DNA from 3 places in the Pantoea rwandensis genome. Region 1 is predicted to be linked to each of the others. Evidence: predicted binding sites of a transcription regulator. Region 1 holds the regulator's gene; each other region holds the start of a gene.
The links. The regulator CRP, encoded in region 1, controls carbon source genes, mostly activating them, when cyclic AMP is high. The targets are predictions, from matches to a motif close to ATGTGANNNNNNTCACAT.
Positions count from the first base shown of each region.

Region 1 (2,272 bases):
AGATCGACAGCCCGCGCCACTGCTTTATCGCTTAGCGCGGTGCCGCTAACGATAAAATGCAGGTTGATGTGCGTAAAAATACGTGGCGCTTCTTCACGGCGCTCGGAGGTGAGTTTCACCTCGCAGTCAGCCACATCATTTCGGCCTTTCTGCAGGATCGATACCACGTCAATCGCGCTACAGCCGCCTGCTGCCATCAAAACCATCTCCATCGGGCTTGGCGCTTTGTCACCCGAGTTACCGTCCATTAATACCTGATGGCCAGATGAGGATTCTCCGAGAAAGGTCAGCCCTTCCACCCATTTCACTCGTGCCTGCATTATTCTTTCTCCTGAAGTGGCGGTTTTGCCGCCAGAGTACGCTTTCACTTGATAAACAGCAATCCAGACTCTTCCGCCTGTTGCTGAAGCGAGACAACAGAAGACAGCTTGCAAAAGCTGTGCTACAAACAGTGCTGAAAATATTTTCGTCATCACAGACGAAGGCGGGAAGAATCAAAAGCGTAGCTTAAGAATCACCCGGAAATAATTTTCCTTTACTGGAAGCGCTCTACGATTACACCGCCTGACAGGGAAAACTGCCCCCTGTATTTTGGGCACGATTACAACAGAGGATAATAGCGAATGGTTCTCGGCAAACCGCAAACAGACCCTACACTCGAATGGTTCCTGTCCCATTGCCATATTCACAAATATCCGTCCAAAAGCACGCTCATCCATCAGGGTGAGAAAGCGGAAACGCTGTACTACATCGTGAAAGGTTCCGTTGCGGTTCTGATCAAAGATGAAGAAGGCAAAGAGATGATCCTCTCCTACCTCAATCAGGGAGACTTCATCGGCGAACTCGGCCTGTTTGAAGAAGGCCAGGAACGTAGTGCCTGGGTACGTGCTAAGACTGCCTGCGAAGTGGCTGAAATTTCTTACAAAAAATTCCGTCAGCTGATTCAGGTAAACCCGGATATTTTAATGCGACTTTCGTCGCAGATGGCGCGTCGTCTGCAAGTCACCTCCGAGAAAGTGGGCAACCTTGCCTTCCTCGATGTGACGGGCCGTATCGCGCAAACACTGCTTAATCTGGCGAAACAACCCGATGCGATGACGCACCCCGACGGGATGCAAATCAAAATAACCCGTCAGGAGATTGGTCAGATCGTGGGTTGCTCACGCGAAACCGTGGGTCGTATCCTGAAAATGCTGGAAGATCAGAACCTGATCTCCGCACACGGTAAAACCATCGTCGTCTACGGCACCCGCTAATTTCTTATCACCCACGGCGTGATGGCAACATCGCGCCGTTTTTGTTTGCGATGAGCTGATGTGGCGCCGAATCATCTATCATCCTGAGGTCAACTACGCACTGCGGCAAACGCTGGTGCTGTGCCTGCCTGTGGCACTAGGCTGGCTGTTTGGCGATCTGCAAAAAGGCCTGCTGTTCTCATTAGTTCCTGCCTGCTGCAACATGGCGGGTCTCGATACACCACATAAGCGCTTCTTTAAACGCCTGATTGTGGGCGGCTCACTGTTTGCTACCGCCAGTTTCCTGATCCAATTTCTTACCAGTGACGCCATTCCGTTACCGCTGATCCTGTTTGTGCTGCCGCTGTTGATTGGCGTGACCGGCGAAATCAGCCCGCTGCACGGCCGCTTACTGCCCGCTACGCTCATTGCTGCCATCTTCAGCCTCAGCCTGGTGGGCCGCATGCCCATGTGGGTGCCGCCTCTGCTGTATATTGGTGGCACGCTGTGGTACGGCCTGTTTAACTGGTTCTGGTTCTGGCTGTGGAAAGAGCAGCCAATGCGCGAAACCCTCAGCCTGCTGTATCGGGAACTGGCGGATTATTGCGATGCCAAATACACCCTATTGACGCAGCTTACCGATCCCGAGAAAGCGCTGCCGCCGTTGCTGGCGCGTCAGCAAAAAGCCGTTGACCTGATCACCACCTGCTATCAGCAGATGCACATGCTCTCTGCCAGCCGCGATAACAGCCACAAGCGCCTGACGCGGGCTTTCCAGGTGGCGCTTGATTTGCAGGAGCACATCTCGGTGAGCCTGCACCAGCCGGAAGAAGTGCAAAAGCTGGTCGAGCAGAGTCACGCTGAAGCAGTGATCCGCTGGAATGCCAAAACCATCTCTGCGCGCCTGCGCCTGTTGGCCGATGCCATTCTCTATCATCAGTTGCCCGATCGCTTCCACATGGAGAAGCAACTGGGTGCGCTGGAAAAAATCGCGCGCCAGCATCCTGATAACCCGGTGGGCAACTTCTGCTACTACC
Region 1 covers NZ_CP009454.1:874,104-876,375, reverse strand. Annotated here, with positions in the region: gene LH22_RS03890 (OsmC family protein) at 1-320, opposite strand, end outside; gene crp (cAMP-activated global transcriptional regulator CRP) at 624-1,256, shown strand; gene LH22_RS03880 (YccS/YhfK family putative transporter) at 1,315-2,272, shown strand, end outside.

Region 2 (2,272 bases), 1.5 Mb from region 1:
GCCGATAGCTTCGGTTTCACGGATGTTGGTCAGGAACTGGTTACCCAGACCTTCACCTTTGGATGCGCCTTTCACCAGACCGGCGATATCGACGAATTCCATGGTGGTCGGCACAACACGCTGCGGCTTAACGATTTCGCTCAGCTGATCGAGGCGCAGATCGGGCATTGGCACCACACCGGTGTTAGGCTCGATGGTGCAGAACGGAAAGTTGGCTGCTTCGATACCCGCTTTGGTCAGCGCGTTGAACAGGGTGGATTTACCGACGTTCGGCAGGCCCACAATACCGCATTTAAATCCCATGGTCTGATTACCTTTCTCACTGAGTGTGCGGCACTGGCTGGCAGCGCCGACAGATTCAAAAAATTTCGCGCATTATACACAGAATTGCCTTCTGCGGCGCGGGAATTGGCCTTAGCCAGCCTTGAACGCATGCAGGCGGTTCATCGCCTTGATTTTGTCTTCTTTCAGCCACAACTCAGTACAGCGCACCGCTTCATCCACGGCATCATCAATCAGCTTTTGCTCACTGGCTGGGGGTTTACCCAGTACGAAGCCGGTGACTTTATTGCGATCGCCGGGATGGCCAATGCCAACCCGCAGGCGATGGAAATTGTTGTTATTGCCCAGTTTACTGATGATGTCTTTCAGACCGTTGTGTCCGCCGTGACCACCGCCCTGTTTAAATTTCGCGATGCCCGGAGGCAGATCCAGTTCATCGTGTGCCACTAAAATCTCTTCCGGTGCGATGCGATAAAACGTCGCCATCGCGCCCACCGCTTTGCCGCTGAGGTTCATAAAGGTAGTGGGCACCAACAGGCGCACATCTTCACCCGCCAGTGACAGGCGCGCGGTATAGCCGAAAAATTTTGGCTCTTCTTTTAACGACTGATTATGTCTTTCGGCCAGCAAATCCACATACCAGGCACCCGCGTTATGACGCGTTGCGGCGTATTCAGCGCCGGGATTGGCCAGCCCCACAATCAGTTTAATGCTGCTCACGATGTTTATCCTGTCTTGCTGCGGAAAGGGCGATAGTTTACTGCCTGCAAGCGGCGATGACAAAGGGTGCTGAGTACAGATGATACCTCTGAGTGACTTATCAATTTCTATCGAAATCAAGCCTCTGGCCGTAAAGAAATGTCAGAGATTGTGAAGGATGTGTGATCCTGTCCGCAACTTAACCTGCGGTCATTGCCTAAACTTATGACAAGTTAACCATACGTGCTGTTTTGCTTTTTCATAAGGATGGGGGTGAATCATGAAACGTCAACAATGCCGCTATGTAGGTAATGGACTGATGTGTTTAGGTTTACTGACGATGGTGTTAGGCGTCGGCTATTCCATTATTAATCAGCTACCTGCGTTAAACCTGCCGCAATTCCTTGCCCATGGTGCCATGTTCAGTATCTTTGTCGGGGCACTGCTGTGGCTGGTCGGCGCGCGTGTCAGTGGACGTGAGCGTGTTGAAGACCGCTACTTCTGGTTGCGCCACTACGGTGACAAACGCTGCCGCCGCGATCACTCCTCACATTAAGAGAGAGCCGCTTCCTGCATAGGCTGTAACTGCACGAAATAACGCTCGACGCGGTTACGGCCACTGGCTTTTGCACGATACAACGCTTCATCTGCCAGCCCGAGTAAAATCGGGAAGGTGTGATCGCGATGATAAGCGGTGGCATAGCCAATACTCACCGTGTAGCAAACATCGTTAGGCTGTGAGAGCTGCGTGGCCAGTCGGATTCGCTCACACACTCGTTCCGCATCCTCGCTATTGCCCGGCAGAATCGCCGCAAACTCTTCGCCGCCCAAACGAGCAAAATGCCCCCCGGCGGGCAACAACGCTTGTACCACATGACAAAAATCAATTAATACACGATCACCTTGCAGATGGCCGTAACGATCGTTGATGCCTTTGAAATGGTCGAGATCAAACAGCACAGCGGTGTAAACCAGCGGTTGCGGACTTCGCGTGTTACGCACCACTAATCTGTCGGCTTGCTCAAACAGAGCGCGGCGATTCCAGACGCTGGTCAGGGGATCATGAAGCGAAGCTCGCTTGTGAGCTATCTGCGTGCGTTCGTTGACCATCGCCAGAATGGTAAAAGTCAGGCCAATCACAAATAGAATGGACTCAAGAATCACATAAACCGAAAAACTGGAGCCTGCTATTGCGCCGTGCACCGGTGTGGCGATGGCGTCATCAAGGAAGATACGCGCCACGTGAAACAACAGATGGATCCATAGCAACATCTGCGCGGGCCAAAAAGTC
Region 2 covers NZ_CP009454.1:2,332,969-2,335,240, forward strand. Annotated here, with positions in the region: gene ychF (redox-regulated ATPase YchF) at 1-303, opposite strand, end outside; gene pth (aminoacyl-tRNA hydrolase) at 415-1,002, opposite strand; gene ychH (stress-induced protein YchH) at 1,262-1,537, shown strand; gene LH22_RS10660 (GGDEF domain-containing protein) at 1,534-2,272, opposite strand, start outside.
Region 2: a site for CRP is predicted at 1,162-1,179, ahead of pth (aminoacyl-tRNA hydrolase). Genes of this name have one in related genera too.

Region 3 (2,272 bases), 1.1 Mb from region 1:
TGCTGCTGATCGTTGGCCTGAGCGCCGAACGTTTGCAGCGCCCGAAGGAGCAGCCTCATGACTGACGCCTGGTGGTCACTGCCGCTCACCGTGGTGGCGTATCTGCTGGCGCGTAAGCTGGCAGCCAAAATCAATATCTCGATTATTAATCCGCTGTTGGTGGCGATGGCGATTGTCATTCCGATCCTGTTGCTCACGCATATCCCTTACACCCGCTATTTCGCCGGCAGCACCTTCCTTAATCAGCTGCTGCAACCTGCGGTGGTCGCGCTTGCATTGCCGCTGTATGAGCAGATGCATCAGATTCGCGCGCGCTGGAAAACCATCATCAGCGTCTGTTTTATCGGCAGCATTACGGCGATGGTGTCCGGCACGGCTATTGCGCTGTGGATGGGGGCTACGCCAGAAATTGCCGCGACGATTATGCCGAAATCCGTTACCACGCCAATTGCCATGGCGGTATCCGGTTCACTGCACGGTATTCCCGCCATCAGCGCCATCTGCGTATTGATTGCTGGCGTGCTCGGTGCGGTGTTCGGCCATATGCTGCTGAATCTGTTTAACGTGCACAGCAAATCGTCACGCGGCCTGGCGATTGGCAACGCATCGCACGCGTTGGGCACGGCGCGCGCAGCAGAGATCGATTATCAGGAAGGGGCGTTTAGCTCTTTGGCACTGGTGATCTGCGGCATTATTACTTCGCTGCTGGCACCGTTCCTTTTCCCGCTGTTGATGCACTGGTTGGGCTAAAACTTGCGAGAGATCTCGCAAAGTTGAAACGACTCAATCAGCTTGCATTGTCATAGCGACACAGATCACATATAACCCCATAGGCGGCGCATCGCCGCTAACGCGTTAATGAGGTCATCACATCATGCATCCACGATTTACTGCTGCTTTCTCCGCCCTGCCCGCTGACTTGCAAACTGCGATTCACTCCTTGCTGGATTCAGCTGATTTTAACGGCGTACTACGCCCACAGGATGTGGCGCGTCTGAAGCAGGAGACGGGGCTGGATGAGGATGCCTTAGCGCTGGCACTGTTGCCGATTGCGGCCTGTTGTGCGGTGGCACCGGTGTCTCATTTTAATGTGGGTGCCATTTCGCGTGGGGTGAGCGGTCACTGGTATTTCGGTGCCAACATGGAGTTTGAACATGCGCCGCTGCAACAAACCGTGCATGCGGAGCAAAGCGCCATCACGCACGCCTGGCTGCACGGCGAAGAGAAGCTGGATGCGATAACCGTTAACTACACGCCGTGCGGTCACTGTCGTCAGTTTATGAACGAGCTGAACAGCGGCACGGCGATCCGCATCAGTTTACCGGGGCGCGCGGTGAGTACGCTGGGTGATTATTTGCCCGATGCGTTTGGCCCTGTCGATCTGAATATCACTGAACGTCTGCTGACACCGATTCATCACGGCTTCGCTTCAGAAGGTGATGCATTACAGCAGGCGGCAATAGAAGCCGCGAACCAGAGTCACGCGCCATACAGCCACAGTTACAGTGGCGTGGCCTTGCGCAGCCAAAGCGGCAACCTGTTCACCGGACGCTATGCAGAAAACGCGGCCTTTAACCCGAGTTTGCCGCCATTGCAGGCTGCGCTAATTATGATGAACATGCGGAATGAAGCGCTGGATACCATCCAACAGGCTGTGCTGGTCGAATGTGAAGACAGTACATTGAGTCAGCGCGATGCCACTCGCGCCACGCTGGCGGCGCTGGGCTGTGAAGATTTCTCACTTACTTTAGTTTCGAAAACATCAGTTTAGTGATCCTTTCATCGCTTTTGTGACTTTCTATTAACAAAAGCTGTACATCTGCAAGAATCCTCATAGGATCGGGCGCCAGAACCACTTCACAAGAAACAGGTCTGGCGTTACCTTTTCCCGGTGACACGTCAGAAAACACTGCAACCGGAGCAAACACTGCATGGAACTCGACTACGAAAGTAAACGTCCGCTGTATATTCCTTACGCGGGTCCGATTCTGCTGGAATTTCCGCTGCTGAATAAAGGCAGCGCCTTCACCCTGGAAGAACGCAACGAATTCAATCTCAATGGCCTGTTACCCGAAGCCGTTGAAACCATCGAAGAGCAGGCAGAGCGTGCCTGGCGTCAGTTCCTGGATTTCAAAAACAATAACGACAAGCACGTCTATCTGCGCAACATCCAGGACACCAACGAAACGCTGTTCTACCGCCTGCTGGATAATCATCTGGAAGAGATGATGCCGATTATTTACACCCCAACCGTCGGCGCGGCCTGTGAACA
Region 3 covers NZ_CP009454.1:1,999,520-2,001,791, reverse strand. Annotated here, with positions in the region: gene LH22_RS09150 (CidA/LrgA family protein) at 1-65, shown strand, start outside; gene LH22_RS09145 (CidB/LrgB family autolysis modulator) at 58-750, shown strand; gene cdd (cytidine deaminase) at 875-1,771, shown strand; gene LH22_RS09135 (NAD-dependent malic enzyme) at 1,932-2,272, shown strand, end outside.
Region 3: a site for CRP is predicted at 804-821, ahead of cdd (cytidine deaminase). Genes of this name have one in related genera too.